2 regions of the Streptomyces sp. GB4-14 genome follow, and region 2 is predicted to be linked to the other one. Evidence: riboswitches for the same ligand, from Rfam matches in the RefSeq annotation. Region 2 holds a riboswitch; the other holds the start of a gene.

Region 1 (14,601 bases), 4.0 Mb from region 2:
GACCCCGCCGACTGCGGCGCCCCGGAGACACCCGCCGCCGCCCGCATCGGCCGCATCCAGCTGCTCGCCGCCGCGGGCGTGGACGAGCAGCGGCTCGCCGAGTGGGAGTCGTACGGACTGCTCGTCCCGGTCGGGGACGGGGTGTACGACGCGGAGGCGGTCACCGTCGCCGGGCTCCTCACGGAACTGGGGCGGTACGGGATCGAGCCCCGCCATCTGCGCGCCATGAAGGCGGCCGCCGAGCGGGAGGCCGGGCTGGTGGAGCAGGTCGTCGCGCCGCTGCGGCGCCACCGCAACCCGCAGACCAGGGCGCACGCCGAGGACCGCACCAGGGAACTGGCCGGTCTGACCATGAAGCTGCACGCGGCGCTGGTGCGGTCGGCGCTCGGGGTGCGGCTGCCCTGAGGAGGACCTCGAGACCTCCGGGGAACAGCACAGCGCGGCCGGATCGGCCACCCGATCCCGGCCCGACTACCCAAACGTCCCGGGCACGGCCTAGGGTTGCTGTGTGAACGAGCTCGATGTCGTAGGTGTCCGGGTCGAAATGCCCTCCAACCAACCGATCGTGCTGTTGCGTGAAGTGGGCGGCGACCGCTACCTCCCCATCTGGATCGGCCCCGGGGAGGCGACGGCCATCGCCTTCGCCCAGCAGGGCATGGCGCCCGCACGGCCGCTGACCCACGACCTGTTCAAGGACGTGCTGGAGGCCGTGGGACAGGAGCTCACGGAAGTGCGCATCACCGACCTGCGGGAAGGCGTGTTCTACGCCGAGCTGGTCTTCGCCAGCGGTGTCGAGGTGAGCGCCCGTCCCTCCGACGCCATAGCACTGGCCCTGCGTACGGGAACGCCGATCTACGGAAGCGACACGGTGCTGGACGACGCCGGCATCGCGATTCCGGACGAGCAGGAGGACGAGGTGGAGAAGTTCCGCGAGTTCCTCGACCAGATCTCGCCCGAGGACTTCGGGACCAGCAACCAGTGAGCCGTTTCCCGGGGCCTCGGCGCCGGTCGCGGTCCGCGCCGAGGACATTCGGCTAGCCTTTCCCCGGGACGGGGCACGGGAAACCACTCTCAGGGTGATTATCACTCGGCGTGCCGAGTGTGGCGATCGTTGACGCACCCTTGGTGACTGCCTACCGTCGAGGAGGCAGGTCAAGGACGGAGGTCGGCGTGAGAAGCAGCGGCGACGGTACGGCTGGGGGTGCCCCCGGACGCGTTTTCGGGGCGGGCGGGCCGTATCCTCCCCAGAGCTCTCCGCTCCGCTCGGGCGGGGGCCATCCCGCGCGTGGCGGTGCGATCGATCCCGCTCCGCAGCGACCGGCGGCTGTGCCGGGCGGTGGAGGGGCGGTGGCCATGGCGTCCGAGGAGATCGGCTACCGGGGGCCCACGGCCTGCGCGGCGGCCGGCATCACCTACCGCCAGCTCGACTACTGGGCGCGCACGGGGCTGGTCGAACCGAGCGTGCGCCCCGCCCACGGGTCCGGCACCCAGCGGCTGTACAGCTTCCGCGACGTCGTCGTGCTGAAGATCGTGAAGCGGTTCCTGGACACCGGCGTGTCCCTGCAGAACATCCGCACCGCCGTCCAGCACCTGCGCGAGCGCGGCTTCAGCGACCTGGAGCGCATGACGCTGATGAGCGACGGCGCCACGGTCTACGAGTGCACGTCGCCCGACGAGGTCCACGCCCTGCTCCAGGGCGGTCAGGGCGTCTTCGGCATCGCCGTCGGCGTGGTGTGGCGGGATGTCGAGAGCGCCCTGTCGCAGCTGCACGGCGAGCGGGTCGACACGGGGGAGACCCTGATCGGGCACAACCCGATGGACGAGCTGGCCCGGCGCAGGAACCGCGCGGTCTGAGTCCGCGCCGCGCGGGGCCCGGCCCGACGAGGACGTTGTCAGTGGCGTAGGGCAGCATCGAAGATGTGAGATCCGCTCCCACGATCCTGCATCTCGACATGGATGCCTTCTACGCCTCGGTGGAGCAGGCGTCCAAGCCGAGTCTGCGCGGCAAGGCCGTGATCGTGGGCGGACTCGGGCCCCGAGGCGTGGTCGCCACTGCCTCCTACGAGGCGCGTGTGCTGGGTGTGCACTCCGCGATGCCCATGTCCCAGGCCCGGCGGCTCGCGCCGAACGCCGCGTATCTGGTGCCCCGGTTCGCGCTGTACCGCTCGATCAGCGACCAGGTGATGACACTGCTGCGCGCCCTCTCGCCCCTGGTGGAGCCGCTCAGCCTCGACGAGGCGTTCGTCGACCTGGAGGCCGGCGGCACGGCGTGGGACGAGCGGTCGGCGCGGCTGGCCGGCGCGAAGCTGCGCGCGGACATCCGCGCGGTCACCGGTCTGACCGGCTCCGTGGGGCTGGCCGCCTCCAAGATGCTGGCGAAGATCGCGTCGGAGCAGGCGAAGCCGGACGGGCTGGTCGTCATCGAGCCCGGCACCGAGCGGGCGATGCTCGAACCGATGCCGGTGCGGACCCTTCCCGGCGTCGGGCCCGCCACCGGCGACCATCTGCGGCGGGCCGGCATCCACACGGTCGGCGAGATCGCCGAGGCGGGCGAGGACGAGCTGGTGCGGTTGCTGGGCAAGGCCCACGGACACGCGCTGTACGCGATGGCGCTGGCCCGGGACGACCGGCCCGTCGTCGCCGAGCGCGAGACCAAGTCGGTGTCCGTCGAGGACACGTACGACGTGGACATCCACGACCGGGTGCGGGTCGGCCTGGAGGTGCAGCGGCTCGCCGACCGCTGCGTGCGCCGGCTGCGGGGGGCGGGGCTGTCCGGACGCACCATCGTGCTGAAGGTACGGCGGTACGACTTCTCCACGCTGACCCGCTCCGAGACGCTGCGCGGCCCCACCGACGACCCGGCCGTCGTCCGGGAGGCGGCGGCGCGGCTGCTGGACTCGGTGGACACCACGGGCGGCGTACGACTGCTCGGCGTCGGCGTCAGCGGGCTGGCCGACTACACGCAGGAGGACCTGTTCGCCCAGGCGGCGGGCGGTGCGGGGGAGGAGGTCGCCGAGGGCGAGGAGTCCGAGCCCGCGCCCGAACGGCGTCCGGAGGTCCCGGTGGAGCGGCGCTGGCCCGCGGGCCACGACGTCCGGCACACCGAGTACGGGCACGGGTGGGTGCAGGGCAGCGGATTGGGCCGCGTGACGGTCCGGTTCGAGACACCCGGCTCGGCGCCCGGCCGGGTGAAGACGTTCCGCGTCGACGACCCGGCGCTGGAAGCAGCGGATCCGCTGCCGCTGGTGGAGGCGCCGCCGGCCCTGCCCGAGCCGATGGGACCCCCGGAGATGCTGCCTCCTCCGCCCCGGCCACCGGAAGCCTGAGGGCGCGGGCCGGGCCCGCGCCGGGAACCCGTTGCTGCGGTGGGGCGCCCGGCGTGCCCGTGCAGGCGGTCCCAACTCGCCGCGTGCGAGACGGTCCCACCGCGCAGGCTGCGCCGTGGCGGCTCGCCGTGAGACACGGCCCGAGGGAGCCGCGCCGGTCCTGCGAAGCGCCGCGGGCCGGTCCCGGGTTTGTGGGGCGGACGCACCTGAGGGACCGTGGCCCCCCCGGGGGGCGTCAGGTGTGTTCCTCCTGGCCCGCCAGCTTGCCGAAGTCGCGGTCCGGGAGCGGGGGAGGGGAGCCCACGTCCAGGCCGTAGTGGTGGTACAGCTGGAGCTCCTGCTCCGGGGACAGATGGCGGCCGACGCCGAAGTCCGGCGCGTCCTTGATGAGAGTCCGTTCGAACGGCACGTGCAGGGCCCCGTCGATCAGCTCGCTGGGTTCCAGGGGCACGAAGGCGTCCCGGCTGAACAGGCCGGTGCGTATCGCCGCCCACTCCGGCACGCCGGTGGCGTCGTCGAGGTAGACCTCGTCGATCGTGCCGATGCGGGTGCCGTTGCGGTCGTACGCCTTGCGGCCGATGAGGTGACGCGGGTCGATGTCCGTCTGCACGGGCCCTCCACTCGTAGCAAACTCATCCGATAGCACTACAGAAAGGCACAATCCGCGGAACGGCCACTCGAAGGCGGGGGTCCGAACCTCGCTGGTACGCTGGCAACGGCCGCTGACCCCGTGCGGGAGAGTCCTCCAGGCACCACCGGAGGCGCCGAAGGAGCAAATCCTCCCCGGAATCTCTCAGGCACACGTACCGCACGGACGAGGTCACTCTGGAAAGCAGGGCGGGTGTCGACGGCTTCCGCTCTCACCGACGGTGAAAACCGGACCGCCAGCGGCGTCCCGGTGAAACTCTCAGGTTGAGATGACAGAGGGGGAGGCCGTCCGGGCACCTGCGCCGTGGTGCCCCTCGAAGGTCGTCGGACCAGGAGGCCTCCTCAATGACTGCCCCCCGCACCCCGCTCTCCGAGCTCGAACAGGGAATTCCCTTCGAGCAGCGCCACATCGGCCCCGACCACGAGGCCCGGGCGAAGATGCTGGCCCAGGTGGGCTACGGCTCGCTCGACGAGCTGACCGCCGCCGCCGTGCCCGACGTGATCAAGAACGCCGACGCGTTGGACCTGCCCGGCGCCCGCAGCGAGGCCGAGGTGCTCGCCGAGCTGCGCGCCCTCGCCGGCCGCAACCAGGTCCTCGGCTCCATGATCGGTCTGGGCTACTACGGCACCTTCACCCCGCCGGTCATCCTGCGCAACGTCATGGAGAACCCCGCCTGGTACACGGCCTACACGCCGTACCAGCCGGAGATCTCGCAGGGCCGGCTCGAGGCGCTGCTGAACTTCCAGACGATGGTCGCCGACCTCACCGGCCTGCCCACGTCCGGAGCCTCCCTGCTGGACGAGGGCACCGCCGCCGCCGAGGCGATGGCGCTGTCCCGGCGCATGGGCAAGAACAAGAAGGGCCTCTTCCTGGTCGACGCGGACGCCCTGCCGCAGACCGTCGCCGTCATACGGACCCGCGCCGAGCCGACCGGCGTGGAGGTCGTCGTCGCCGATCTGAGCGACGGCATCCCCGCCGAGCTCGACGGACGTGAGATCAACGGCGTCCTGATCCAGTACCCGGGGGCGTCCGGCGCCGTCCGGGACATCAAGCCGGTCATCGACCAGGCGCACGAGCGTGGCGCGCTCGTCACCGTCGCCGCCGACCTGCTCGCCCTCACCCTGCTGAAGTCCCCCGGCGAGCTGGGCGCGGACATCGCGGTGGGCACCACGCAGCGCTTCGGCGTCCCCATGGGCTTCGGCGGCCCGCACGCCGGCTACATGGCCGTGCAGGACAAGATGGCCCGCAGTCTGCCCGGCCGCCTCGTCGGCGTATCCGTCGACGCCGACGGCAACAAGGCGTACCGCCTGGCGCTGCAGACGCGTGAGCAGCACATCCGCCGGGAGAAGGCCACCAGCAACATCTGCACCGCGCAGGTGCTGCTCGCCGTCATGGCGGGCATGTACGCGGTTTACCACGGTCCCGAGGGCCTGCGGACGATCGCCCGTCGCACCCACCGCTACGCCGCGATCCTCGCCGAGGGCCTGCGCTCCGGCGGCGCCGAGGTCGTCCACGGCTCCTACTTCGACACCCTCACCGTGCGGGTCGCCGGGCGGGCCGCCGAGGTCGTCGCCGCCGCCCGCGACAACGGCGTCAACCTGCGCCTCGTCGACGCCGACACGGTCTCCGTCGCCTGCGACGAGACCACCACCCGCGACCAGCTCGCCGCCGTGTGGCGCGCCTTCGGCGTCGAGGCCGACGTCGAGGCCCTGGACCCCTCCGCGCAGGACGCCCTGCCGGACGCGCTGCTGCGCACCGACGACTACCTCACCCACCCGGTCTTCCACCAGCACCGCTCCGAGACGGCCATGCTGCGCTACCTGCGCCGCCTCGCCGACCGTGACTACGCGCTGGACCGCGGCATGATCCCGCTGGGCTCCTGCACCATGAAGCTCAACGCGACCACCGAGATGGAGCCGGTCACCTGGCCCGAGTTCGGTCAGCTGCACCCGTTCGTCCCGGCCGAGCAGGCCGAGGGCTACCTCACGCTCATCCGCGAGCTGGAGGAACGTCTCGCCGAGGTCACCGGCTACGACAAGGTGTCCCTCCAGCCCAACGCCGGATCCCAGGGCGAGCTGGCCGGTCTGCTCGCCGTCCGCGGCTACCACCGCGCCAACGGCGACGAACAGCGCACCGTGTGCCTGATCCCGTCCTCCGCGCACGGCACCAACGCCGCGTCCGCCGTGATGGCCGGCATGAAGGTCGTCGTCGTCAAGACCGCCGGGAACGGCGAGGTCGACGTCGAGGACCTGCGCGCCAAGATCGAGCAGCACCGCGACGAGCTGGCCGTGCTGATGATCACCTACCCGTCGACGCACGGCGTCTTCGAGGAGCACGTCGCCGACATCTGCGCCCAGGTGCACGAGGCCGGCGGCCAGGTGTACGTCGACGGCGCCAACCTCAACGCCCTGGTCGGCCTGGCCAAGCCCGGCCACTTCGGCGGCGACGTCTCCCACCTGAACCTGCACAAGACCTTCTGCATCCCGCACGGCGGCGGCGGCCCCGGCGTCGGCCCGGTCGGCGTCCGCGCCCACCTCGCCCCGTACCTGCCGAACCACCCGCTGCAGCCGGAGGCCGGACCCGAGACGGGCGTCGGACCCATCTCGGCCGCCCCGTGGGGTTCGGCGGGCATCCTGCCCATCTCCTGGGCGTACGTCCGCCTGATGGGCGGCGAGGGCCTGAAGCGGGCCACGCAGGTGGCCGTGCTCAGCGCCAACTACATCGCCAAGCGCCTCGAGCCGCACTACCCGGTGCTCTACACCGGCCCCGGGGGGCTGGTCGCGCACGAGTGCATCATCGACCTGCGCCCGCTCACCAAGGCGACCGGCGTGACCGTCGACGACGTGGCCAAGCGCCTCATCGACTACGGCTTCCACGCACCGACCATGTCCTTCCCGGTGGCCGGCACGCTGATGATCGAGCCCACCGAGTCCGAGGACCTCACCGAGCTCGACCGGTTCTGCGAGGCGATGATCGCCATCCGCGCCGAGATCGAGAAGGTCGGCTCGGGCGAGTGGCCCGCCGACGACAACCCGCTGCGCAACGCCCCGCACACGGCGTCCGTGCTCGGCGGGGAGTGGGAGCACGCCTACACCCGCGAGGAGGCCGTGTTCCCGGGCGAGGTGAACGCCGCCGACAAGTACTGGCCGCCGGTGCGCCGCATCGACCAGGCCTACGGCGACCGCAACCTGGTCTGCTCCTGCCCGCCGCTGGACGCGTACCAGGACTGACCCGCCGGGAAGTGAAGGGGCCCCGCCCGGGCGAACCGGGCGGGGCCCCTGGGCGTCTCCTGGGGGGCCTCAGGCGGGGTAGGCGTGTGTCTGCGTCGCCTTCACCGCCGCCCAGACGGGCGCGCCCGGGTGCAGGCCCAGTTCGGCCACGGCCACGGCGGTGAGGTCGGCGGCCAGGGGCAGTTCGCCGGTCAGCTCCACGCGGATCTGGTCGCCGTGGCTCTCCAGCCCCGCCACCTCACAACGCCACAGATTGCGCGCGCTGGAGCCGGTGGGCCGGTCCCGGTACAGGATGACCGCGCCGGGCGGGAACGCGACGAACGCGGGCCCGGACAGGTCCTCCGTGGTGCTCACCTCCGGTCCCGCGTCGAGCCGTACCGTGTGGCCGTCCGCCCGGCCGCGGTAGAGGTTCAGGCCGACGAGCTGGGCGATGTAGTCGGTGCGCGGGTGGCGGGCGATGTCGGCGGGCGCGCCCTCCTGCACCACGCGGCCGCGCTCCACGACGACCAGCCGGTCCGCGAGCACCATCGCGTCCAGCGGGTCATGCGTGACCAGGACCGCGACGGCCTCGAAGTCGGCCAGGTGGCGGCGCAGTTGCGCCCGGACCTCGAGGCGGGTGCGGGCGTCGAGGGCGGCGAGGGGCTCGTCCAGGAGCAGCAGGCGCGGGTCGGTGGCCAGGGCGCGGGCGAGCGCCACGCGCTGGGCCTGGCCGCCGGAGAGCCGCTTGGGTTTGGCGCCCACGTGCTCGGCCAGCCCCATCCTCTCCAGCCACGCGGCGGCACGCGCACGGGCCTCGCTCCTGCCGGCGCCGCGGCAGCGCGGGCCGAACGCCACGTTGTCGAGGGCGGTGAGGTGCGGGAAGAGCAGGTAGTCCTGGAAGACGACGCCCACCGGACGCGACTCGGGCGGGGTACGGGCGAGGTCCGCGCCGTCCAGGCGCAGATGGCCGTCGGTGAGGGGCGCGAGTCCTGCCAGGGCCCGCAGGGCGGTGGTCTTGCCCGCCCCGTTCGGGCCGAGCAGGGCGACCACGTCACCGGGCGCGGCCGACAGCGTGACGTCGAGGCGGAAGGAGCCGTGTTCGACGACGAGGCGGGCGTCCAGGCCCTGGGACGGCGGGTGTCTCGTCATGGGTCAGACGGCCCTCGTCCAGCGGTCCCGCAGCCCCGCCAGCACGGCCACCGACACCGCGAGCAGCACGAGGCTGAGGGCGATCGCGGCGGCCGGGTCGTTCTGCAGGGCGAGGTAGACCGCGAGCGGCATGGTCTGGGTGCGGCCCGGGAAGTTCCCGGCGAAGGTGATCGTCGCGCCGAACTCGCCGAGCGCGCGGGCCCAGGCCAGTACGGCGCCCGCCGCGACGCCCGGGGCGATCAGCGGCAGGGTGACCCGGCGGAAGGCGGTGAAGCGGGACGCGCCCAGGGTGGCCGCGGCCTCCTCGAACCGCGGGTCGGCGGCCCTCAGTGTGCCCTCGACGCTGATCACCAGGAACGGCAGCGCGACGAAGGTCTCCGCGAGCACGACACCGGCGGTGGTGAACGGCAGGGTGACGCCGAACCACTCGTCCAGCCACCGGCCCACGATGCCGTTGCGGCCCAGCGCCAGCAGCAGGGCGACACCGCCGACCACCGGCGGCAGCACCAGCGGAAGCGTCACCAGGGCGCGCACCAGACTCCGCCCGGGGAAGTCGGTGCGGGCCAGCAGCCAGGCCAGCGGCACCCCGACGACGAGGCTCAGCGCGGTCGCGGTGGTGGCGCAGACCAGCGACAGTCGCAGCGCGTCCCACACGGCGGGACTGGTCAGCTGCTCGGGCAGGTCGCGCCAGGGCGCCCGGACGACGAGGGCCAGCAGCGGCACCAGGAGGAACGCCAGGCCGATCAGGGCGGGCGCGAGGAGGGCGGGCGGGACACCGCGGCCGGGGGCGCGGGGACGGCGGGCCTTGCGGCGGGTGTCCTGGGCGGTGCTGGTCACGGCGCCAGGAAACCGGCCTTCCCGAGCACCTTCTGCCCCTCCGGTGAGGTCACGAACGCGACGAAGGCGTCCGCGGCCGGGGCGTTGGGGGCGTTCTCGAGCCGGGCGATCGGGTAGTCGTTGACGGCCTGTGCGGCCTCCGGGAAGTCCACGCCGTCCACTGTGTCACCGGCCGCCCTCACATCCGTGCGGTACACGACGGCGGCGTCCGCCTCGTCGAGCCGCACCTTGGTCAGCGCGCTCTTCACGTCCTGCTCGTAGGAGACGGGCCTGACCTCGACGCCGGCCGCCGCGAGGGCCTTCCGGGCGGCGGCGCCGCAGGGCACGGTCCCGTCGCAGAGCACGACCTTCAGGCCGGGTGCGGCCAGGTCCTCCAGGGAGTCGATGCCGTGGGGGTTGCCGGGGGCGGTGGCGACGGCCAGACGGTTGCGCGCGAAGGTGACCGGATCGCCCGCCGTGAGCTTCTCGTCCGTCACGCGCGCCATCGTGGAGGAGCTGGCGGCGGCGTAGACGTCGGCGGGGGCGCCGCCCACGATGCCGGCGGCCAAGGAGTCGCTGCCGTTGAAGTTGAAGGTCACCTCGGTGCCCGGGTGGTCCTCCTCGAAGCGCTCCCCCAGCTCCGTGAAGCTCTCCTTCAGCGAGGCGGCGGCGAAGACGGTCACGGTGCCGCCGGCGCTGCCGTCGCCGCCGCCCGACGAGGAACAGGCGCTGAGCCCGAGGGAGGCGAGAAGGACGAGGGCGGCCAGGCGGGCGGAACGGATCATCCGGTGCACTCCCTCGCGGTGGCGGGCATCGCGCGGGGACACTCACCCCGCGCGTTGCTCCATCATGACGCATCTGCGAGGCAGGGTGCACCTGTCTCTTCGTATGAGCGAGGCCATGATGCACCACAGGCTCGCATGTGCGTCTCCATGCGACGTCCGGCGTCAGGTCCGGTCGATATGAACGTTCGTCGACTTCACACGTGCGGTGGCCTCCACTCCGACCTCCAGGCCCAGTTCCTCGACCGCCTCCCGCGTGAGCAGGGAGACCAGGCGGTGGGGGCCCGCCTGGATCTCCACCTGGGCGGCGACGTCACCGAGCTTGATCGCCGTGACGATGCCGGGGAACGCGTTGCGGGCCGAGGTGTACGGGGTGTCCTCCTCGGGCGTGGCCGACTTGGCCAGCTCGACGGAGAACGCCGCCAGGTCGCGGCCGTCGACCACCCGGCGTCCGGCGTCGTCGCGGCGGGTGGCGAGCCGCCCCGCGTCCGCCCAGCGGCGTGCGGTGTCCGGGCTGACTCCGAGCAGCCGCGCTGCCTGGCCGATCGTGTAGGACTGCATGCCGGTCACGATAGGGTGCGCGCCCGCCGGGGACGCACCGGCTACCACGCGGGCGGCGCGGTGCTCGCCCGCACGACCAGGTCGGTGCCCGGCTCCACGCGGGGCGGGTCCGGCTGTTCGCCCCGGGCGAGGCGGGGCACCGTACGGACGGCGAGGGCGCCCATGTCGGCGAAGGGCCGGCGGACCGTGGTGAGCGGCGTGGCCGGCCAGCGCACCTCCGGGAGGTCGTCGAAGCCGACGACGCTCATGTCTGCTCAGGCGGACGTCAGCGTGACGTCCCGGAAACGCTGCGGGGCGATGATCCTGCCGTCGGGCAGGAGTTCACCGGTGTCCTCGAAGAGCACGACACCGTTGCACAGCAGGCTCCAGCCCTGCTCCGGGTGGTGCGCCACGAGGCGGGCGGATTCCCGGTCGGCGGAGTCGGCTGAGGGGCACGGTGGCTGGTGCTGGCACATGGGTGGGTTCTTTCGCTCTGTGATGACCTGTGTGTGGGCTGTCGTGTCCGTTGCGCGGCGTGAAGCGTCGTTCATGGCCGCCCCCCGTGGTGATGAGTCGGTCGGGATCCAGTGTTGCCCCACGGACGAGGATCCGCAGGCATTTCGCGGCACCGCTCCTCACAGGTTCATGACGCGTCACCCACGCGGACGGTTCATCCCAACTGCACTGTCCTTTCGGGTGGTTCGCAGTGGCCGGACAGGACTAGTCCGCACATGCGTACGCCCTGTCACCCGACGCACGCACCCCGCCGCCCGGGTGCAGGCGACGGGGTGCGGAAGCGGGCGGGTCAGGCGGGTGAGCCGAGCAGCCGGGTGGGCGTCACGCGGTGGGTGAGCACCGGAAGCAGTTCGGTGACCCGGTGCGGCCGGTGGGCGGCGATGCCGGGCGGGGCGGGCGCGAGCGGCACCAGCAGGTCGGTGGGGGCCGGGCCGCCGGCGGCGCCGTCCGCCTCGGTGTCGCCGTGCAGCCAGAGCGCCAGCATGTAGAGGCCGGGCACCGACAGCAAACGGGGCTGGTAGGGCTGCGTCATGACCTCCGCCTGGCGGAGGGCCAGCTCGGTGGACGCGATGTACGGGCCCTCGAAGAAGCGGGAGAAGACCCAGCCGTCGGCGGTGAGCACGGTGTCGGCGGCGGCCGCCGCCCGGTCGCCGGTGCGGATCAGGAAGCGCCATCCGGCGAGCGTCGTCGAGGTCTCGCCGTCGGCGGTGACCCGGTCGAGGACGTGCACGGGCAGCGGGAGTTCGGCCGAGGCGGGCCCTTGTGCGCGGAGCAGGGAGGGAGTTCGGGCGTCCCGTACGGCGGTCGGCGACGAGAGCGCGGTCAGGACGGAACGCAGTGCGGGCGCGGGAGCCGGGGGTACGTGCAGCGGCATGGTGGGTCGCCTCTCATTCGAAGGCACAGTGGCGCGAGGGCGGGGCGTGGCGGTGCGGACGGCGCTGTCAGCTCGCGAAGGTCAGGCAGGCAGGGGCCCGGAGGGTCTGAGCGGGAGACGGGGGTGAGGAGAGCCGCACGCCGTCTCACGGCTGGATCACTCGACCGTGGGCGCCAACCTGGTTCTGCCTTGTGAAGGGAGTTTATACGACACGGGTTGAGACTATGTTTCGTCTAGCTCTCCCCGGCGGCCCCGACAAGGGTATTTCCGGCCGGTGATATGCGAAAAAGATGGTGATTTCCCAAACGGGTCACCGCACTGACCTCGGGAAATGACCGCCGAGCGGTCGGCCCATTCCGGTCTGCGTTTTTCACGAGTTCGCAACGGCGTCGTGATACGCGTTCCCGCGTATTGCCCCGTGAATGTGCCACTGGACACCTCGACCAGAGTAGCGGGCGCCACACGGATCCGGGGCGTTATCGATCGCATCCGCGGGGCATCCTTGCTTGTGGACCGGGACCCCGGCGGCCGATCTTCGGTACGCCATCCGAGGAGGGACGCTTCGATGGGGGAAAAGGTCGTGGCGGGTCAGTTCGACCTGTCCGATCGCCAGCGCTACCGCGAGAAGCTCCGCAGGTGCCTGACGGGCCTGGAGCGACTCCTGGCGGAGAAGAGGTTCGACCGCCCCAGGAACCTGATGGGGCTGGAGATCGAACTCAATCTCGCGGGTGCCGACGGCATGCCGAAAATGTTGAATGCGCAAGTCCTCGAACGCATCGCGAGCCGGGACTTCCAAACGGAACTCGCGATGTTCAATCTGGAAGTGAACATCGCTCCCCACCGGCTGGGCGGCAGGGTTTTCGACCAGCTCGACGAGGAGCTGCGCACCTCGCTCTCCTACGCCGACCGCAAGGCCCAGGAGGTGGACGCCGGCATTGTGATGATCGGCATTCTGCCGACGCTCGACCGCGACGACCTCGTGTCGTCCAACCTTTCCGACGTCGACCGCTACGCCCTGCTCAACGATCAGATCGTGGCCGCGCGCGGTGAGGACTTCACCCTGGACATCGAGGGCGTGGAGCACCTCAGGTGCACTTCGAAGTCGATCGCCCCGGAGGCCGCCTGCACCTCGGTGCAGCTGCACCTCCAGGTCACGCCGGAACGCTTCCCCGACGTGTGGAACGCGGCGCAGGTGGTCGCCGCCGCGCAGATCGCGGTCGGCGCCAACTCGCCGTTCCTGTTCGGACGTGAGCTGTGGCGCGAGTCGCGGCCACCGCTGTTCCAGCAGTCCACCGACACCCGCCCGCCCGAGCTGCAGGCGCAGGGCGTACGGCCGCGCACCTGGTTCGGGGAGCGCTGGGTGACTTCGGCGTTCGACCTCTTCGAGGAGAACCTGCGCTACTTCCCGGCCCTGCTGCCCATCTGCGACGAGGAGGACCCGCTCGAGGTGCTGGACTGCGGGGGCGTCCCCTCGCTCGCGGAACTCGTCCTGCACAACGGCACCGTCTACCGCTGGAACCGGCCCGTCTACGACATCGCCGACGGCGTGCCCCACCTGCGCGTGGAGAATCGCGTGCTGCCCGCCGGGCCCACGGTGACCGACGTGATCGCGAACGCGGCCTTCTACTACGGACTCGTCCGCGCCCTCGCCGAGGACAGCCGCCCGGTGTGGAGCCGGCTGCCCTTCGAGGCGGCCGCCGCCAACTTCGACGCCGCATGCAAGGACGGCATCGACGCCCGCTTCACCTGGCCCCGGCGAGGACGCCTCGGCGGCCTGGGCGAGGTGGACGCGGTCGCCCTCGTACGGGAGGAGCTGCTGCCGCTCGCCGAGGCCGGACTGGACGCCTGGGGCATCGAGCCCGCCGACCGGGACCGGTACCTCGGGGTGATCGAGGAGCGCTGCCGCCGCCGGGTCAACGGTGCGTCCTGGCAGGCCGCGACCTTCCACCGGGCGCTGGACGCGGGACTCGGCCGGCAGGAGGCGCTGGCGGCCACCACCCGCCGCTACCGCGCCCTGACCAAGCAGGGCGAGCCCGTGCACACCTGGCCGGTCGGGCTGCCGGAACCGGTTCCGACGACGGCCTGACCGGAGCCGGGGAGGCAGCGATCGGCGCCCCGGACCCGCGGCCCGCCGCACAGGTAGTGCCTTCATACTGATCGGACCGATCGGTGATGTGGAGGCAGGTGTGCAGGCGGAGGCGGCGGGCCCGGGGGCCGATGCGTATCCGGAGCGGACCCTTTCGCGAAGGACGCTGCGCGACGAGACACTGCTGGTCCTCGCGCTGTCGCTCGGCGCGAGCGGAGTGTCGGCGCTGATCAGCTTCATCGGCTCGGTCACCAGGCCGGGCGGGCTGAAGGACCAGGCGGCCACCCTCAACGCCTCGGCCGCGCCCGGCCGCCCCTGGCTGGACCTGGCCTGGCAGCTGTTCGGCATCACCACCGCGCTGGTGCCGGTGGCCCTGGTAGCGCACCTGCTGCTGCGCGAGGGCGCCGGACTGCGCACCCTCGGCTTCGACCGCACCCGGCCCTGGTCCGACCTCGGCCGGGGCGCCGCGATCGCGGCGGTCATCGGCAGCAGCGGCATCGCCTTCTACCTGGCCGTGCGCGCGCTCGGCTTCAACCTCACCGTGGTGCCCGAGGCGCTGCCCGAGGTGTGGTGGAAGTACCCCGTGCTGATCCTGTCGGCCGCGCAGAACTCGATCCTCGAAGAGGTCGTCGTCGTCGGCTATCTGCTGCGCCG
Region 2 (14,601 bases):
GTGGTGCTGCACTTCACCTCGATCCAGCGGGAGCTGCCCCAGTACGAGGCGTCCTTGGCCTACGCAGCAGCGAAGGCCGCGTTGCGCACATACAGCAAGGGACTTGCCAATGAACTCGCGCCCCGCGGCGTACGGGTCAACGCGATCAGCCCCGGCGGAATCGAGACGGAAGCCTACGAGAGATTCGTGGACCGGATCGCCGAGGGCAACGGACTCACACGTGAAGCAGCCAAGCAGACCATCTACGACTCGCTCGGAGGAGTACCCCTGGGACGGTTCGCGAACACCGAGGAAATCGCGGACCTGGCCGGGTTCCTGGTCTCGGACCGCGCCTCGGCGATCGTAGGAGCCGAGTACGTGATCGACGGCGGCACCGTCCCGACCGTCTGAGCCGGGCACCGGCTCCGCGTGACCACGCGCGGACAGCGGTCGCCGGGATCGCGCCCCGCGGCTCCGGACCGGGGTCGGTGCCATGGGGAAACGCCGCAGCGCCGGGTGGAAGCGCGGGGCCGGAACGGGCCTGACCGTCAGGCCCCCGCCCACTCCCGCAGCGCCGACTCGCCGGAGAAGTCCGCCACGTTCTTGTCCAGCGGGTCGTCGGTGTACTGGTGGAAACGCCAGTCCGCCTTGATCCGCGGTTTCCCGGCGGTGGTCGCGTAGTCGGCGATCCAGAGGCCGTCGCCCGCGTAGGACGTGGTGTCGTGGTTCAGCCAGAAATGGCGGTTGCAGTACAGGACGACCTTGTGGTGGGGGCGCAGTTCCTTGACCTTGCGGATGAAGCGGTCCTTCTCGGAATTGCTCGCGTGCGAGCCGTCCCCCGTGGTCTCCCAGTCCACCGCGAGGATGTCGCCCCGCCGCTCGGGCGCCTTGGCGACGAAGTACTCGGCCTGTTCGGTGAGATTCCCCGGCCAGAGGAAGTGGTAGAACCCGACCACCAGACCGGCGTCCCGCCCTCTCTTCGTCTGGGCGGCCAGTTTCGGATTCACGTACGAACGGCCTTCCGTCGCCTTCACGAAGACGAAGGAAAGGCCGTCCGTGTCGTACGAGGAGGACTGGTAGGAACTGACGTCGATGCCACGCAGCATGCAGGTTCTCCCGTGTGGTGCCGTGGGGACGGGATCTGATGGTTCCCTGATTCAACCTGCTTGACGCAAAGCCCTGTTCGGCGCGGCCTTCTCGGCACTCGATTCAGCACTCGATGATGTTCACCGCGAGCCCGCCCCGCGCGGTCTCCTTGTACTTCACCGACATGTCCGCGCCGGTCTCCTTCATGGTCTTGATGACCTTGTCGAGGGACACCTTGTGCGAGCCGTCGCCGCGCATCGCCATCCGGGCGGCGGTCACCGCCTTCACCGCGGCCATGCCGTTGCGCTCGATGCACGGGATCTGCACCAGGCCGCCGACCGGGTCGCAGGTCAGGCCAAGGTTGTGCTCCATGCCGATCTCGGCCGCGTTCTCCACCTGCTCCGGGGAGCCGCCCAGCACCTCAGCGAGCGCGCCCGCCGCCATCGAGCAGGCGGAGCCCACCTCGCCCTGGCAGCCGACCTCGGCGCCGGAGATGGAGGCGTTCTCCTTGAAGAGCATGCCGATGGCGCCCGCCGCGAGCAGGAAGCGCACCACGCCCTCCTCGTCGGCGCCCGGCACGAAGTTCATGTAGTAGTGCAGCACGGCCGGGATGATGCCGGCCGCGCCGTTCGTCGGGGCGGTGACGACCCGGCCGCCGGCCGCGTTCTCCTCGTTCACCGCCATCGCGTAGAGGGTGATCCACTCCATCGCGAGCGCCTGCGGGTCGCCCTCGGAGCGCAGCTTGCGTGCGGTGGTGGCGGCACGGCGGCGGACCTTCAGCCCGCCCGGCAGGATGCCCTCGCGGGACATGCCCCGCTCCACACAGGCCCGCATCACCCGCCAGATCTCCAGCAGCCCCTCGCGGATCTCCTCCTCGGACCGCCAGGCGCGCTCGTTCTCCAGCATCAGCGCGGAGATCGACAGGCCGGTCTCCTTGGTGAGCCGCAGCAGCTCGTCACCGGTGCGGAAGGGGTACTTCAGCACGGTGTCGTCGAGCTTGATCCGGTCCGCGCCCACCGCGTCCTCGTCGACGACGAAACCGCCGCCCACCGAGTAGTACGTCTTGGCCAGCAGCTCCGCGCCGGAGGAGTCGTACGCCCACAGCGTCATGCCGTTGGCGTGGTAGGGGAGCGCCTTGCGGCGGTGCAGCACCAGGTCGTCGTCGAAGGAGAAGCCGATCTCGTGCTCGCCGAGCAGCCGCAGCCGCCCGCCCTCCCTGATCTTCTCGACGCGCTCGTCGGCCGACTCCACGTCCACCGTGCGCGGCGAGTCGCCCTCCAGGCCGAGCAGCACCGCCTTGGGCGTGCCGTGGCCGTGCCCGGTGGCGCCCAGGGAGCCGTACAGCTCCGCCCGCACCGAGGCGACGGAGGCCAGGAGGTCCTCGTTGCGCAGTCGCCGGGCGAACATCCGGGCCGCCCGCATAGGGCCGACCGTGTGCGAGCTGGACGGGCCGATGCCGATCGAGAACAGGTCGAAGACCGAGATGGCCACGGGAGGACTCCTCAGGGTTCGGCGGACGACGCTGTCCACCGGGGAAGGGCGGTTCAGTGGGACGGGTGGGGTGCTGAATCGTTCATGCGCTGCATGGTGCGGGGCACCGCGCCCACCGACCCAGTGTGCGCGATGCCCCGTGCGTCCGTGAAAAAAGCGGACGGAACTACCGCAGACCGGGGTAGAGCGGGTGCTTCGCGGCCAGCGCCGCGACCCGGTCCCGGAGCGCCTCGGCGTCGTACGACGGCTTCAGCGCCTCGGCGATCACGTCGGCGACCTCGGCGAAGTCCTCGGCCGTGAAGCCGCGGGTGGCCAGGGCGGGCGTGCCGATGCGCAGACCCGAGGTGACCATCGGCGGGCGCGGGTCGTTCGGGATCGCGTTCCGGTTGACGGTGATCCCGACCTCGTGCAGCCGGTCCTCGGCCTGCTGGCCGTCCAGCTCCGAGTTCCGCAGGTCCACCAGGACCAGGTGCACGTCCGTGCCGCCGGACAGCACGTCCACGCCCACGGCCTTCACGTCGTCCTGGACCAGACGCTCGGCCAGGATGCGGGCGCCCTCCAGCGTGCGGCGCTGGCGCTCCTTGAACTCCTCCGAGGCGCACACCTTGAAGGCGACCGCCTTGGCGGCGACCACGTGCTCCAGCGGGCCGCCCTGCTGGCCGGGGAACACGGCGGAGTTGATCTTCTTGGCCAGCTCGGCCGTGGAGAGGATCACACCGCCGCGCGGACCGCCGAGGGTCTTGTGCGTGGTGGTGGTCACGACGTGGGCGTGCGGCACCGGGTTCGGGTGCAGGCCCGCGGCGACCAGACCGGCGAAGTGCGCCATGTCGACCATGAGGTAGGCGCCGACCTCGTCCGCGATCCGGCGGAACGCGGCGAAGTCCAGCCGGCGCGGGTACGCCGACCAGCCGGCGACGATCAGCTTCGGCTTGTTCTCCTTGGCCAGGCGCTCGACCTCGGCCATGTCCACGACGCCGGTGTCGTCCACGTGGTACGCGACCACGTTGTAGAGCTTGCCCGAGAAGTTGATCTTCATGCCGTGGGTCAGGTGCCCGCCGTGCGCGAGGTTCAGACCCATGATCGTGTCGCCCGGCTTGAGCAGCGCGAACATCGCGGCCGCGTTGGCCTGGGCGCCCGAGTGCGGCTGGACGTTGGCGTGCTCGGCGCCGAACAGCTCCTTCACCCGGTCGATGGCGATCTGCTCGATCACGTCGACGTGCTCGCAGCCGCCGTAGTAGCGGCGGCCGGGGTAGCCCTCGGCGTACTTGTTGGTCAGCACCGAGCCCTGGGCCTCCATGACCGCGACCGGGGCGAAGTTCTCCGAGGCGATCATCTCGAGGGTGGACTGCTGCCGGTGCAGCTCGGCGTCGACCGCGGCGGCCACCGCCGGGTCGAGCTCGTGCAGGGGCGTGTTCAGAAGCGACATGCGGCTACGGCTCCTCAGCCCGCGACGAACGCGTCGTACTCGGCGGCGGACAGCAGGTCGGCCGGCTCGTCGGTGACCCGCACCTTGAACAGCCAGCCGCCCTCGAAGGGGGCCGAGTTCACCAGCGCCGGGTCGTTCACCACGTCCTCGTTGACCTCGGTGACCTCGCCGGAGACGGGGGAGTACAGGTCGCTGACGGACTTGGTGGACTCCAGCTCGCCGCAGGTCTCGCCCGCGCTCACCGTGTCACCGACCTCGGGGAGCTGGACGAAGACCACGTCGCCGAGCGCGTTGGCCGCGTGCTCCGTGATGCCGACCGTCGACACGCCGTCCTCGGCGGCCGACAGCCACTCGTGCTCCTTGCTGTAACGCAGGTCCTGGGGGTTGCTCATGGCCTGAATTCTCCTGTACGCGGGAAACTGCTGATGACGGGGAGGGCACGCGAAGCGGCCGGACGGGTGGGACCCCCGTGCCGCGGACGCGTGAAAGCCGGCCGGAGGCCGGCTACGACGGTGTCACTTCTGCCGCTTGTAGAACGGCAGCGCCACGACGTCGTACGGCTCGTGGCTGCCGCGGATGTCCACACCGACGCCCTCGGTGCCCGGCTCCGCGTGGCCCGCGTCGACGTAGGCCATGGCGATCGGCCTGCCCAGGGTGGGGGAGGGGGCGCCGGAGGTGACCTCGCCGATCTTCTCGCCGCCGGCGACCACGGCGTACCCGGCGCGCGGCACCCGGCGGCCGTGGGCGACCAGGCCGACCAGGACGCGCGGCGGGTTCTTCGCGGCACGCTCGGCGGCCTCGGCGAGGGCGGCGCGGCCCACGAAGTCGCCCTCCTTCTCGAACTTCACCACCCGTCCCAGACCGGCGTCGAAGGGCGTGAGGGAGGTGCTCAGCTCGTTGCCGTACAGCGGCATGCCCGCCTCCAGGCGGAGCGTGTCCCGGCAGGACAGGCCGCACGGGACCAGCCCGTGGCCCTCGCCCGCCTTCGTCAGCGCCTGCCACAGCTCCACGGCGTGCTCCGGCTTCACGAACAGCTCGAAGCCGTCCTCGCCGGTGTAGCCGGTGCGGGCGATCAGCGCGGGGACCCCGGCCACGGTGCCCGGCAGGCCGGCGTAGTACTTCAGCCCGTCCAGGTCGGCGTCGGTGAGGCTCCGCAGGATCGCCGGGGACTCGGGGCCCTGCACGGCCAGCAGCGCGTACGCGTCGCGGTCGTCGCGCACCTCGGCGTCGAAGCCCGCGGCCCGCTCCGTCAGCGCGTCCAGCACCACCTGGGCGTTGGAGGCGTTGGCCACCACCATGTACTCGGTGTCGCCCAGGCGGTAGACGATCAGGTCGTCCAGGATGCCGCCGTCCTCACGGCAGATCATCGTGTAGCGGGCGCGGCCCGGCTTCACGCCCGAGATGTTGCCCACCAGCGCGTAATCGAGGAGGGCGGCGGCCTGCGGGCCGGTGACCGTGATCTCGCCCATGTGCGAGAGGTCGAAGAGGCCGGCCCGCGTGCGCACGGCGTTGTGCTCGTCGCGCTCGGAGCCGTAGCGCAGGGGCATGTCCCAGCCGGCGAAGTCGGTCATCGTCGCGCCGAGCGACCGATGCAGGGCATCGAGCGCGGTACGGCGGGGTTCGTTACTGCTCATCGGTCGGTCTCCCAAGGCGATGGGTGTCCCTCCCGCGCGAGTTCATTCGAGCGTGGGGGAAGGCGAGGTCGTTTCCTCCCCATCTGTCATCGGAACCTGAGAGGTTCGCCATGACCACCGGCGACACGGCGATCAGGACTTGCACCTTGGGTGGGACCACCGCAGCACTGCGACGGCGGCCCGCTTTTCAGATGTGCCTCGCCCGCGCGGTAACGGTGCCTGAGAGATTCAAGGGAGGGACTTGCTCCTTCGGCGCCCCGGCGGCACAGGTGCCGGGGACTCTCCCGCGCGGATTCAAACGGCCGGTATGCAGTTGGCGCGCACATCATTGCACGCATCGTGGGACACCGGCAGGGGGCCCTTGCCGGGGGTGCACGGCTCGTGCAGGCTCGGTCACAGGGAGCTGTGACAGGCCTGTACCGGAATGAGTACGCGACCGAGAGCGACCTGGCATTACCTTCTCTTTACACGCGGCGGGGATCGGACCTCCATATCCGGCCCCAGGGGAGGACGACCACGGTGAACAGGCCCACGGCGTACGCCGGCACCACAGGCGTCGCGCTGCCGCGGCAGCACGCGCACCGGGCCCACGGCGCCCGCGACGCGGCGCCCGCCCCCCTCGTCCAGGATCTGCGCGCCCGCTCAGGACGCAGCCCGCGCGCCCTGCTCTTCGGCCCCCGCGACCTCGTCGTCGTCACCGGACTGCCCGGCAGCGGCAAGTCCACGCTGATGCGGCGCACGGTGCACGACGACCGCGTCGACTCCCAGGACGCGCGTGACCGCTGGGACAGCCGCATGCCCCGCCTGCTGCCGTACGCCCTCTACCGCCCCCTGGTCCGGCTCGCCCACTACGCGGGACTGCGCCGCGTGCTGCGCTCCGGCCGGCCGGTCGTCGTGCACGACTGCGGCACCCAGACCTGGGTGCGGCGCTGGCTGGCCCGCGAGGCCCGCCGCCGCGGGGCCGCGCTGCACCTGCTGCTCCTCGACGTCCCGCCCGAAGAGGCACTGGCCGGGCAGCTGGAGCGCGGCCGGGGCGTCTCGCGGTACGCCTTCCGCCGGCACCGCACCGCCTGCGGGCGGCTGCTGGAGGCGGTGGAGTCGGGCCGGGTGCCGGAGGGCTGCGCCTCGGCGGTGCTCGTCGACCGGGACGCCGCGAACGCCCTGCGCCGGATCGGCTTCACCGGCTGACCGGCTAGCCTTTCCGCCAAGCAGCGGCATCAGGCAGACGGTGGGCGACAGATGGACTTCCCGGCGGACAACCCGGAGCGGACGCACTTCCACCCGCACGGCGGGTGGCCCGGCAACGAACTGGAGGAGGCGCTCTCCGCCTCCCTCGGCGTCCCCTCGGCGGGAGCCCGCATCGTCGAGGTCCTCGGCCGCAGCTTCGTCTGGGTGCCCCTGCCGAACGGCGGCGGCCCGCACAGCGGCCCCCTCGACCTGCCCACCATGGAACTGGACGGCCAGGCGTATGTGCCGGTCTTCAGCTCCGAGGAGCAGTTCCGCCAGGTCGTCGGCTCCCACATGGGCTGCACCATCGCGCCCGCCGTGGAGTTCGCCCGCGGACTGCCCCCGCAGGCCGGCATCGTGGTCAACCCGGGCGGCACGGTCGCCGTCCCGCTGCCGCCGGCCGCGGTGGCCGAGCTGTGCCGGGCCGGGCGCTCCCCGCTGGACGGCCCGGCGAGCGGCGGCCGCGTCCGGCTGTTCGAACCGGACTGGCAGGACGACCCGGTGGACTTCCTCGCCGCCGCCTCGCAGGAGTTCGACGCCCTCGGTGTGGTGGCGACCGCCCGCCGCTGCCTGGCCGCCATCGAGACGGCGGACCCGGTGCTGTTCGTCGGCGTGGAGCTGCTGCACTGGGAGGGCGACCCGCGCGCGCTGCCGCTGGACGCCCTCGGCCGGGCGCTGGGCCGCAGCCCCGCCCGCTGGCCGGTCAACCTCGTCGTCCTCGACGTGGCCCAGGACCCGGTCGCCGACTGGCTGCGCGCCAAGGTCCGCCCCTTCTACCAGCGTGCGTGACGCCGCCGCCGCCCGCCTTCCGCGCACTGACAGCAGACCCCCGGAGACCGTCGGCTTAAGCTAGGAGCATTGGCCGGCAGGGTGTTGTACGGAGGGGCGATACAAGTGAGCGCTGGCACCGCGGCGGCCGGACAGGTCGAGCACATGCTGCGCCAGGTGACGCCCGGGCGTTACGACGCCTACGAGGCCTTGCTGCGCGCCCTCGCCACCCCCTCGTCCGGCAGGGTCTGGATGCTGCTCTGGCACGGCCAGGCCGGCTCGCCGGACGCCCAGTACGGGACCATGGAGGTCGAAGGGCACGGCTACGCGCCCTGCGTGACCTCCGCCCAGGAGCTGTCCGCCAGCGGCTGGAACCGTTCGTACGAGGTGGTCGACGGGCTCGAGGTGGCCCGCGCCCTCTACCCGGACCGCTACGGCCTCTGGCTCAATCCGCACGCGCCGGGCGGCGGCGTCGGCATCCCCTGGCTCGACCTGCGCCGCATCGCCGGCGGACTCGACCAGCAGCCCGCCGGACCGCTGCGGCTGTCCGAACCGGCCATCGAGATCCCGCAGTTCTACGCCCTCCTCGCGCAGAACGCCCACCGCACCCCGGCCGTGCGCGCGCTGCGCCGCGCCTGGGTGCAGCCCGCGCTGGGCGCCCCGTACCTCGCCATCGGCCTGGACGTGTACGACACCTCGCCGCCCGCCGTGGAGTCGGTGCGGCAGATGATGCGGCAGTCGCTGTCCGCGGTGCCCGACGGGCTGCCGGTCTCCACCGTCGCCCTGTCCGACGAGCACGACCCGGTGGCGATGTGGCTGCGCGTCAACGGGCGTCCGTTCTACGACCGCGAGGCGCACGCCCCGGCCCCCGCCACGGGCTACGGCTACCCGCCCGCACACCGCCTCTGACCGGTACGTCTTCCCGAGGTCCCCGGCACGGCGCCTCGGCCGCCGGGGGTCTCGCGCATGGTGACGCAGTGTCACGACGTCCAGCATGTGGACAAGGGGAAGTCGCTGCGAGTCCTGTCCTGACCCGTCCGCCGCTGATTTTGCGTCAGATTCCGTCGAATGCGATCAGCTACCTGTCGCTAACCCCCTGTCACCTGCGGTTTCACCGCGTCATCACGTCATCCGAGGCCCCGTGAAAGGCACTTGAGGCACCTTCGTTTGTGTCCCCGGTGTTAAATCATCGCGCGAAGATGCCGGAACAGTCCCTTATGTCGACTGTTCAGATCTCAGGTAGGTATCACCGCTATCCGGACTGTTCCTGACTCACTGCGAACGTCTGTAGTGTTCGGCCGGTCAAGATGCATCCACATAGCGGACCCGGAGTGGCCCCAGTATGCGCATATTCAAGACCCGAGCCGCTCGGGCGATCACGGCCGCGGTCGCGGTCGGTCTGATCGCCACGGGCTGCGCCAGCGAGCGGGACAGCGACAACGAGAGCGGCGGCAAGAAGGACACCTTCGTGTTCGCCGGTGCAGGCGACCCGGGATCCCTGGACCCTGCCCTCGCGAGTGACGGTGAAACCTTCCGCGTGACCCGCCAGGCGTTCGAGGCCCTCCTCGAGCACGAGTCGGGCGGCACCAAGCTGGTCGGCGGCCTCGCCGAGACCTGGTCGAGCAACGACGCGGGCACCGTCTGGACCTTCAACCTCCGCAAGGGCGTGAAGTTCCACGACGGCGAGGAGTTCAACGCCGCCGCGGTCTGCGCCAACTACGACCACTGGTTCAACTGGAAGGGCACCTACCAGTCGAGCGCGGTCTCCTACTACTGGCAGACCATCATGGGCGGGTTCGCGAAGAACGAGGACCCGGAGACGCCCGAGGCGAACTACAAGAGCTGCACCGCGAAGGACGAGCACACCGCCGTCATCGAGGTCAAGAAGCCCTCCGCGAACCTCCCCGGCGGCTTCTCGCTGAACGCCCTCGCCATCCACTCGCCGAAGGCGATCAAGGAGTACGAGAAGCAGGAGGCGACCGCCAAGGGCGACGCCATCACGTACCCCAAGTACAGCCAGGAGGCCGGCACGGTCGCCGGCACCGGCCCGTACAAGATCGTCAAGTGGAACAAGGGCAACAAGGAAGTCACCCTCGAGCGCTTCGACGACTACTGGGGCGAGAAGGCCAAGATCAAGAACCTGGTCTTCCGCACGATCGACACCGAGGAAGGCCGCCGCCAGGCGCTCCAGGCCGGTGACATCGACGGCTACGACCTCGTCGCCCCGGCCGACGTCAAGACCCTCGAGAACGAGGGCTACGTCGTCCCGACCCGTGGCGTCTTCAACCTCTTCTACGTGGGCATGAGCCAGACGGCGAACCCGGCCCTGAAGAAGAAGGAGGTCCGCCAGGCGATCGCGCAGGCGATCGACAAGGAGAACCTGGTCAAGACCCAGCTGCCCGAGGGCGGCAAGGTGGCCGACCAGTTCATGCCGGACACCATCCAGGGCTACTCCAAGAACGTCACGCAGTACCCGCACGACCCGGCCAAGTCGAAGCAGCTGCTGAAGAAGGCCGGCGCGCAGAACCTGACGATCGAGTTCTGCTACCCGACCGAGGTCACCCGCCCGTACATGCCTGCCCCGCAGGACCTGTTCGAGCTGATGAAGGCCGACCTCGAGGAGGCCGGCATCAAGGTCAAGCCGAAGGCCATGAAGTGGGCCCCGGACTACCTGGACGCCACCGAGGCCGGCTCCTGCGCCCTGCACATGCTCGGCTGGACCGGTGACTTCAACGACGGCTACAACTTCATCGGCACCTGGTTCGCCGGGTTCGACAAGCAGTGGGGCTTCAAGGACAAGAAGGTCTTCGACGCGGTGAACGCCGGTTCGAAGATGGGCAAGGCCGAGGAGCGCACCGCGGCCTACCAGAAGGCCAACGAGGTCATCATGGACTACCTGCCCGGCGTCCCGATCTCGTCGTCCCCGCCGGCCATCGCCTTCGGCAAGAACGTCAACCCGCCGAAGGTGTCGCCGCTGACGCAGGAAGTCTTCGCCGAAGCCTCCTTCAAGTAGGCGAACCGGCAGGAATTCGATAACGGGGGGGTCCGCCCGGCCGTCGCAACTCGGCGGCCGGGCGGGTCCGTTCATGTAAGACAACACGCAAGAAAGGGGCAAGCGGGGTGCTGCGTCTCGTCGTACGAAGACTGCTCCAGCTCATACCCACGCTGCTCGGCCTGTCGGTTCTGCTCTTCCTGTGGCTCGACCGGCTGCCCGGTGGACCCGCCTCAGCGATCCTGGGGGAGAAGGCCACCGAGGCCGAAGTGGCGCGCATCAACCGTGCGCTCGGGCTGGACCAGCCCGTCTACGTCCAGTACTGGCGCTTCCTCAAGCGCATCGCCGAGCTCGATCTCGGCACGTCCACCCAGACCGGACAGCCGGTGTGGGACGAGTTCGTCCTGCGCTTCCCCGCGACCGTGGAACTGTCCCTCCTCGCGATCCTCATCGCGGTGGCCGTCGGCGTCCCCCTCGGCTACTTCGCCGCCCGCAACCGCGGCGGCTGGCTCGACGTCACCGCGGTCTCCGGCTCGCTCGTCGGCATCTGCATCCCGGTGTTCTTCCTCGCGCTGATCCTCAAGGGCATCTTCGCCGTGCAGCTCGGGATCTTCCCCAGCTACGGCCGCCAGGACACCGGCATCAACGCCACGGACGTGACCGGCTTCGCCGTCCTCGACGGCATCCTCACCGGGGAGTTCGACGCGTCCTGGGACGCGATCATGCACCTGATCCTGCCCGCCGTCGCCCTGGCCTCCATCCCGCTCGCGGTCATCGTCCGCATGACCCGCGCCAGCGTGCTCGAGGTGCAGGACGAGGACTACGTGCGCACCGCCGAGGCCAAGGGCCTCAAGCGGAGCGTCGTCCGCAGCCGGCACGTGCTGCGCAACGCGATGCTCCCCGTGGTGACCGCGGTCGGCCTGCTCACGGGCTCCCTGCTGTCCGGCGCGGTCCTGACCGAGTCGGTGTTCTCCTTCGGAGGCATCGGTTCCTTCATCCGGACCGCGATCGACGGCCGCGACTACCCCGTGCTCGTCGGGTTCATCATGTTCATCGCGATGGTGTACGTCCTGATCAACCTGCTGGTGGACCTGGCGTACAGCCTCATCGACCCGAGAGTGCGGGTGCACTGACATGAGCGTCGCCACCAAGACCGACAAGATCCAGCGCCTCGCGGAACTCACCGCGACCAAGGAGACCAGCACCGGCGCCAGCCTGTGGCGTGAGGCGTTCCGCCGCCTCAAGAGCAGCAAGATGGCGATCATCGGCGCGGTCATCATCGCCGTCTTCGTCGTGATCGCGATCGTCGGCCCGTACCTCACCCCGTACGCGCCGACCGCCCAGACCTGGCGCGGCGAGGTCTTCCCCAACCAGGGCAAGTTCGTCGGCCCGCGCGGCGAGAACTGGTTCGGCCTCGACCACCTCGGCCGGGACATGTTCTCCCGCATGCTGGTCGGCGCCCGCCAGACCCTGCTCGTCGGTGTCGTCTCCACCCTGATCGGCCTGGTCGCCGGCTTCCTGATCGGCGGTCTGTCCGGTGCGGCCGCGACCCTCGGCGGCGAGGCGGGCAAGCGCGTCGACTCCGTCATCATGCGCTTCATCGACATGATGCTGGCACTGCCGTCGCTGCTGCTCGCGGTGTCCGTCGCCGCCGTCATGGGACAGTCCCTCACCACCGTGATGATCGCGGTGGGTGTGGTCCAGGTGCCGGTGTTCGCCCGTCTGCTGCGCGGCTCGATGCTGGCCCAGGGCGGCGCGGACTACGTGCTCGCCGCCCAGTCGCTGGGCGTGCGCAAGCGCCGCATCGTGACCTCGCAGATCATCCCGAACTCGCTCAGCCCGGTGATCGTGCAGGCCACGCTCTCCCTGGCCACGGCGATCATCGAGGCGGCCGCACTGTCCTACCTGGGTCTCGGCAACCCCGACCCGGCGATCCCCGAGTGGGGCGTCATGCTCGCCCAGGCGCAGCGCTTCTTCGACAACGCGCCGATGATGGCGGTCTACCCCGCCGTCGGCATCATCATCACCGCCCTCGGCTTCACCCTCCTCGGCGAGGCCATGCGGGAAGCCCTCGACCCGAAGCTGAGGGGCTGAACCACCATGTCTCTGCTCACTGTCGACGAACTGACCGTCACCTTCGGCGGCCGCGGCCGCAAGGCGTCCCGGGCGGTCGACGGCGTCTCCTTCGAGGTCGACCAGGGCCAGGTCGTGGGCCTGGTCGGCGAGTCCGGCTGCGGCAAGTCCGTCACCTCCCTGGCCCTGATGGGCCTGCTGCCCGCGAAGGGTCTCACCATCGGCGGCCGTGCCGAGTTCGACGGCACGGACCTGTTCACGATGAGCCCGTCCGCCCGCCGCGACCTGCGCGGCAGCGAGATGGCGATGATCTTCCAGGATCCGCTGTCCTCGCTGAACCCGGTCGTCCCGATCGGCGTGCAGGTCACCGAGATCCTGGAGCGCCACCGCGGGATGAAGGGCGAGGCCGCCCGCAAGGAGGCCGCCCACCTGCTGGACCGGGTCGGCATCCCCGACCCGACCCGGCGGCTCAAGGAGTACCCGCACCAGCTGTCCGGCGGTATGCGCCAGCGCGCGCTGATCGCCATGGCGGTGGCCTGCGCCCCGCGCCTGCTCATCGCCGACGAGCCCACCACGGCGCTCGACGTGACGATCCAGGCGCAGATCCTGGAGCTGCTCAAGGAGCTCGTGGACCAGGAGGGCACCGCCCTGCTGATGATCACCCACGACCTCGGCGTGGTCGCCGGCCTCTGCGACCAGGTCAACGTGCTCTACGCGGGCAAGGTCGTGGAGTCCGCCGGGCGCCGCGAGCTGTTCGCCCACCCCACCCACCCCTACGCGCACGGACTGCTGGGCTCCATCCCGCGGCTCGACGCGCCCCGGGGCGAGCCGCTCAACCCCATCCGCGGCTCGATCAACGACCGCATCGCCTGGGCCGACGGCTGCGCCTTCGCGCCCCGCTGCGACCGGTACGAGATGGGCTGCCTGTCCGGCACCCCGCAGCTCGGCGAGCCCCGCGCGGCCGGTCACCAGGTGCGGTGCGTCAACCCCGTACTCGACGACGCGAAGGCCGAGGAGGTCCCCGCATGAGCCTGCTCGAACTGGACGGCGTCAAGGTCCACTTCCCCATCAAGAAGGGCCTCCTGTTCGACCGCACGGTCGGCCATGTGTACGCCGTGGACGGGGTGTCGCTGAAGGTCGAGGCCGGTGAGACCTACGGTCTGGTCGGCGAGTCCGGCTGCGGCAAGACCACCCTCGGGCGGTCGGTGCTGCGGCTGGTGGACATCACCGAGGGCTCCGTCGTCCTCGACGGCACCGACCTGGCGAAGCTGCCCGGCGAGGAGATGCGCCGCTTCCGGCGCCGGCTCCAGATGGTCTTCCAGGACCCGCTGGGCTCGCTCAACCCGCGGCAGAACATCGAGTCGATCCTGTCCGAGGGCATGATCGCCCACGGCATCGGCAAGGACCAGGAGGAGCGCCGGGAGAAGATCAAGGCCATCCTCGACAAGGTCGGCCTCCCCTCCAACGCGCTCGCCCGCTACCCGCACGAGTTCTCCGGCGGCCAGCGGCAGCGCATCGGCATCGCCCGCGCCCTCGTCCTCGAACCGGACGTGATCATCTGCGACGAGCCGGTCTCCGCGCTCGACGTGTCGGTCCAGGCCCAGGTCATCAACCTGCTGGAGGAGCTCCAGGAGGAACTCGGCCTGACCTACGTGGTGATCGCCCACGACCTCGCGGTGGTCCGGCACATCTCCGACACCATCGGCGTGATGTACCTGGGCTCGCTGGTCGAGGAGGCGCCGAGCGACGCGCTCTACGCCGAGCCGAAGCACCCGTACACCAAGGCCCTGATGTCGGCCGTGCCGGTGCCGGACCCGGAGGTGGAGGACAAGCGCGAGCGGATCCTGCTCACCGGTGACCTGCCCTCGCCGGCCAACCCGCCGAGCGGCTGCCGTTTCCACACGCGCTGCCCGTGGGCCCAGGCC

Evidence for each region. A riboswitch is a leader RNA that binds a small molecule or an ion and turns the genes downstream of it on or off. The one in region 2 is predicted to bind glycine.
Region 1: it holds a riboswitch for glycine, as region 2 does, so the genes downstream of both, gcvP (aminomethyl-transferring glycine dehydrogenase) here and gcvT (glycine cleavage system aminomethyltransferase GcvT) in region 2, are expected to answer to the same signal.

The regions. Positions count from the first base shown of each region.
Region 1 is NZ_RZHO01000002.1:5,732,046-5,746,646, forward strand. Features, by position in the region: gene ftsR (transcriptional regulator FtsR) at 1-405, shown strand, start outside; gene ELQ39_RS27410 (bifunctional nuclease family protein) at 509-982, shown strand; gene ELQ39_RS27415 (MerR family transcriptional regulator) at 1,171-1,854, shown strand; gene ELQ39_RS27420 (DNA polymerase IV) at 1,920-3,326, shown strand; gene ELQ39_RS27425 (PRC-barrel domain-containing protein) at 3,562-3,936, opposite strand; glycine riboswitch at 4,050-4,145, shown strand; gene gcvP (aminomethyl-transferring glycine dehydrogenase) at 4,320-7,205, shown strand; gene ELQ39_RS27435 (ABC transporter ATP-binding protein) at 7,275-8,333, opposite strand; gene modB (molybdate ABC transporter permease subunit) at 8,337-9,170, opposite strand; gene modA (molybdate ABC transporter substrate-binding protein) at 9,167-9,934, opposite strand; gene ELQ39_RS27450 (TOBE domain-containing protein) at 10,097-10,492, opposite strand; partial or broken gene ELQ39_RS27455 (substrate-binding domain-containing protein) at 10,534-10,743, opposite strand; gene ELQ39_RS27460 (DUF5999 family protein) at 10,747-10,947, opposite strand; gene ELQ39_RS27465 (hypothetical protein) at 11,277-11,861, opposite strand; gene ELQ39_RS27470 (glutamate-cysteine ligase family protein) at 12,427-13,947, shown strand; gene ELQ39_RS27475 (CPBP family intramembrane glutamic endopeptidase) at 14,048-14,601, shown strand, end outside.
Region 2 is NZ_RZHO01000002.1:1,728,974-1,743,574, reverse strand. Features, by position in the region: gene ELQ39_RS08950 (SDR family oxidoreductase) at 1-390, shown strand, start outside; gene ELQ39_RS08945 (glycoside hydrolase family 25 protein) at 528-1,085, opposite strand; gene ELQ39_RS08940 (L-serine ammonia-lyase) at 1,189-2,556, opposite strand; gene glyA (serine hydroxymethyltransferase) at 2,723-3,982, opposite strand; gene gcvH (glycine cleavage system protein GcvH) at 3,997-4,374, opposite strand; gene gcvT (glycine cleavage system aminomethyltransferase GcvT) at 4,498-5,616, opposite strand; glycine riboswitch at 5,690-5,813, opposite strand; glycine riboswitch at 5,814-5,913, opposite strand; gene ELQ39_RS08920 (AAA family ATPase) at 6,136-6,804, shown strand; gene ELQ39_RS08915 (enhanced serine sensitivity protein SseB C-terminal domain-containing protein) at 6,856-7,632, shown strand; gene ELQ39_RS08910 (enhanced serine sensitivity protein SseB C-terminal domain-containing protein) at 7,738-8,520, shown strand; gene ELQ39_RS08905 (ABC transporter substrate-binding protein) at 8,954-10,624, shown strand; gene ELQ39_RS08900 (ABC transporter permease) at 10,732-11,736, shown strand; gene ELQ39_RS08895 (ABC transporter permease) at 11,738-12,697, shown strand; gene ELQ39_RS08890 (ABC transporter ATP-binding protein) at 12,704-13,705, shown strand; gene ELQ39_RS08885 (ABC transporter ATP-binding protein) at 13,702-14,601, shown strand, end outside.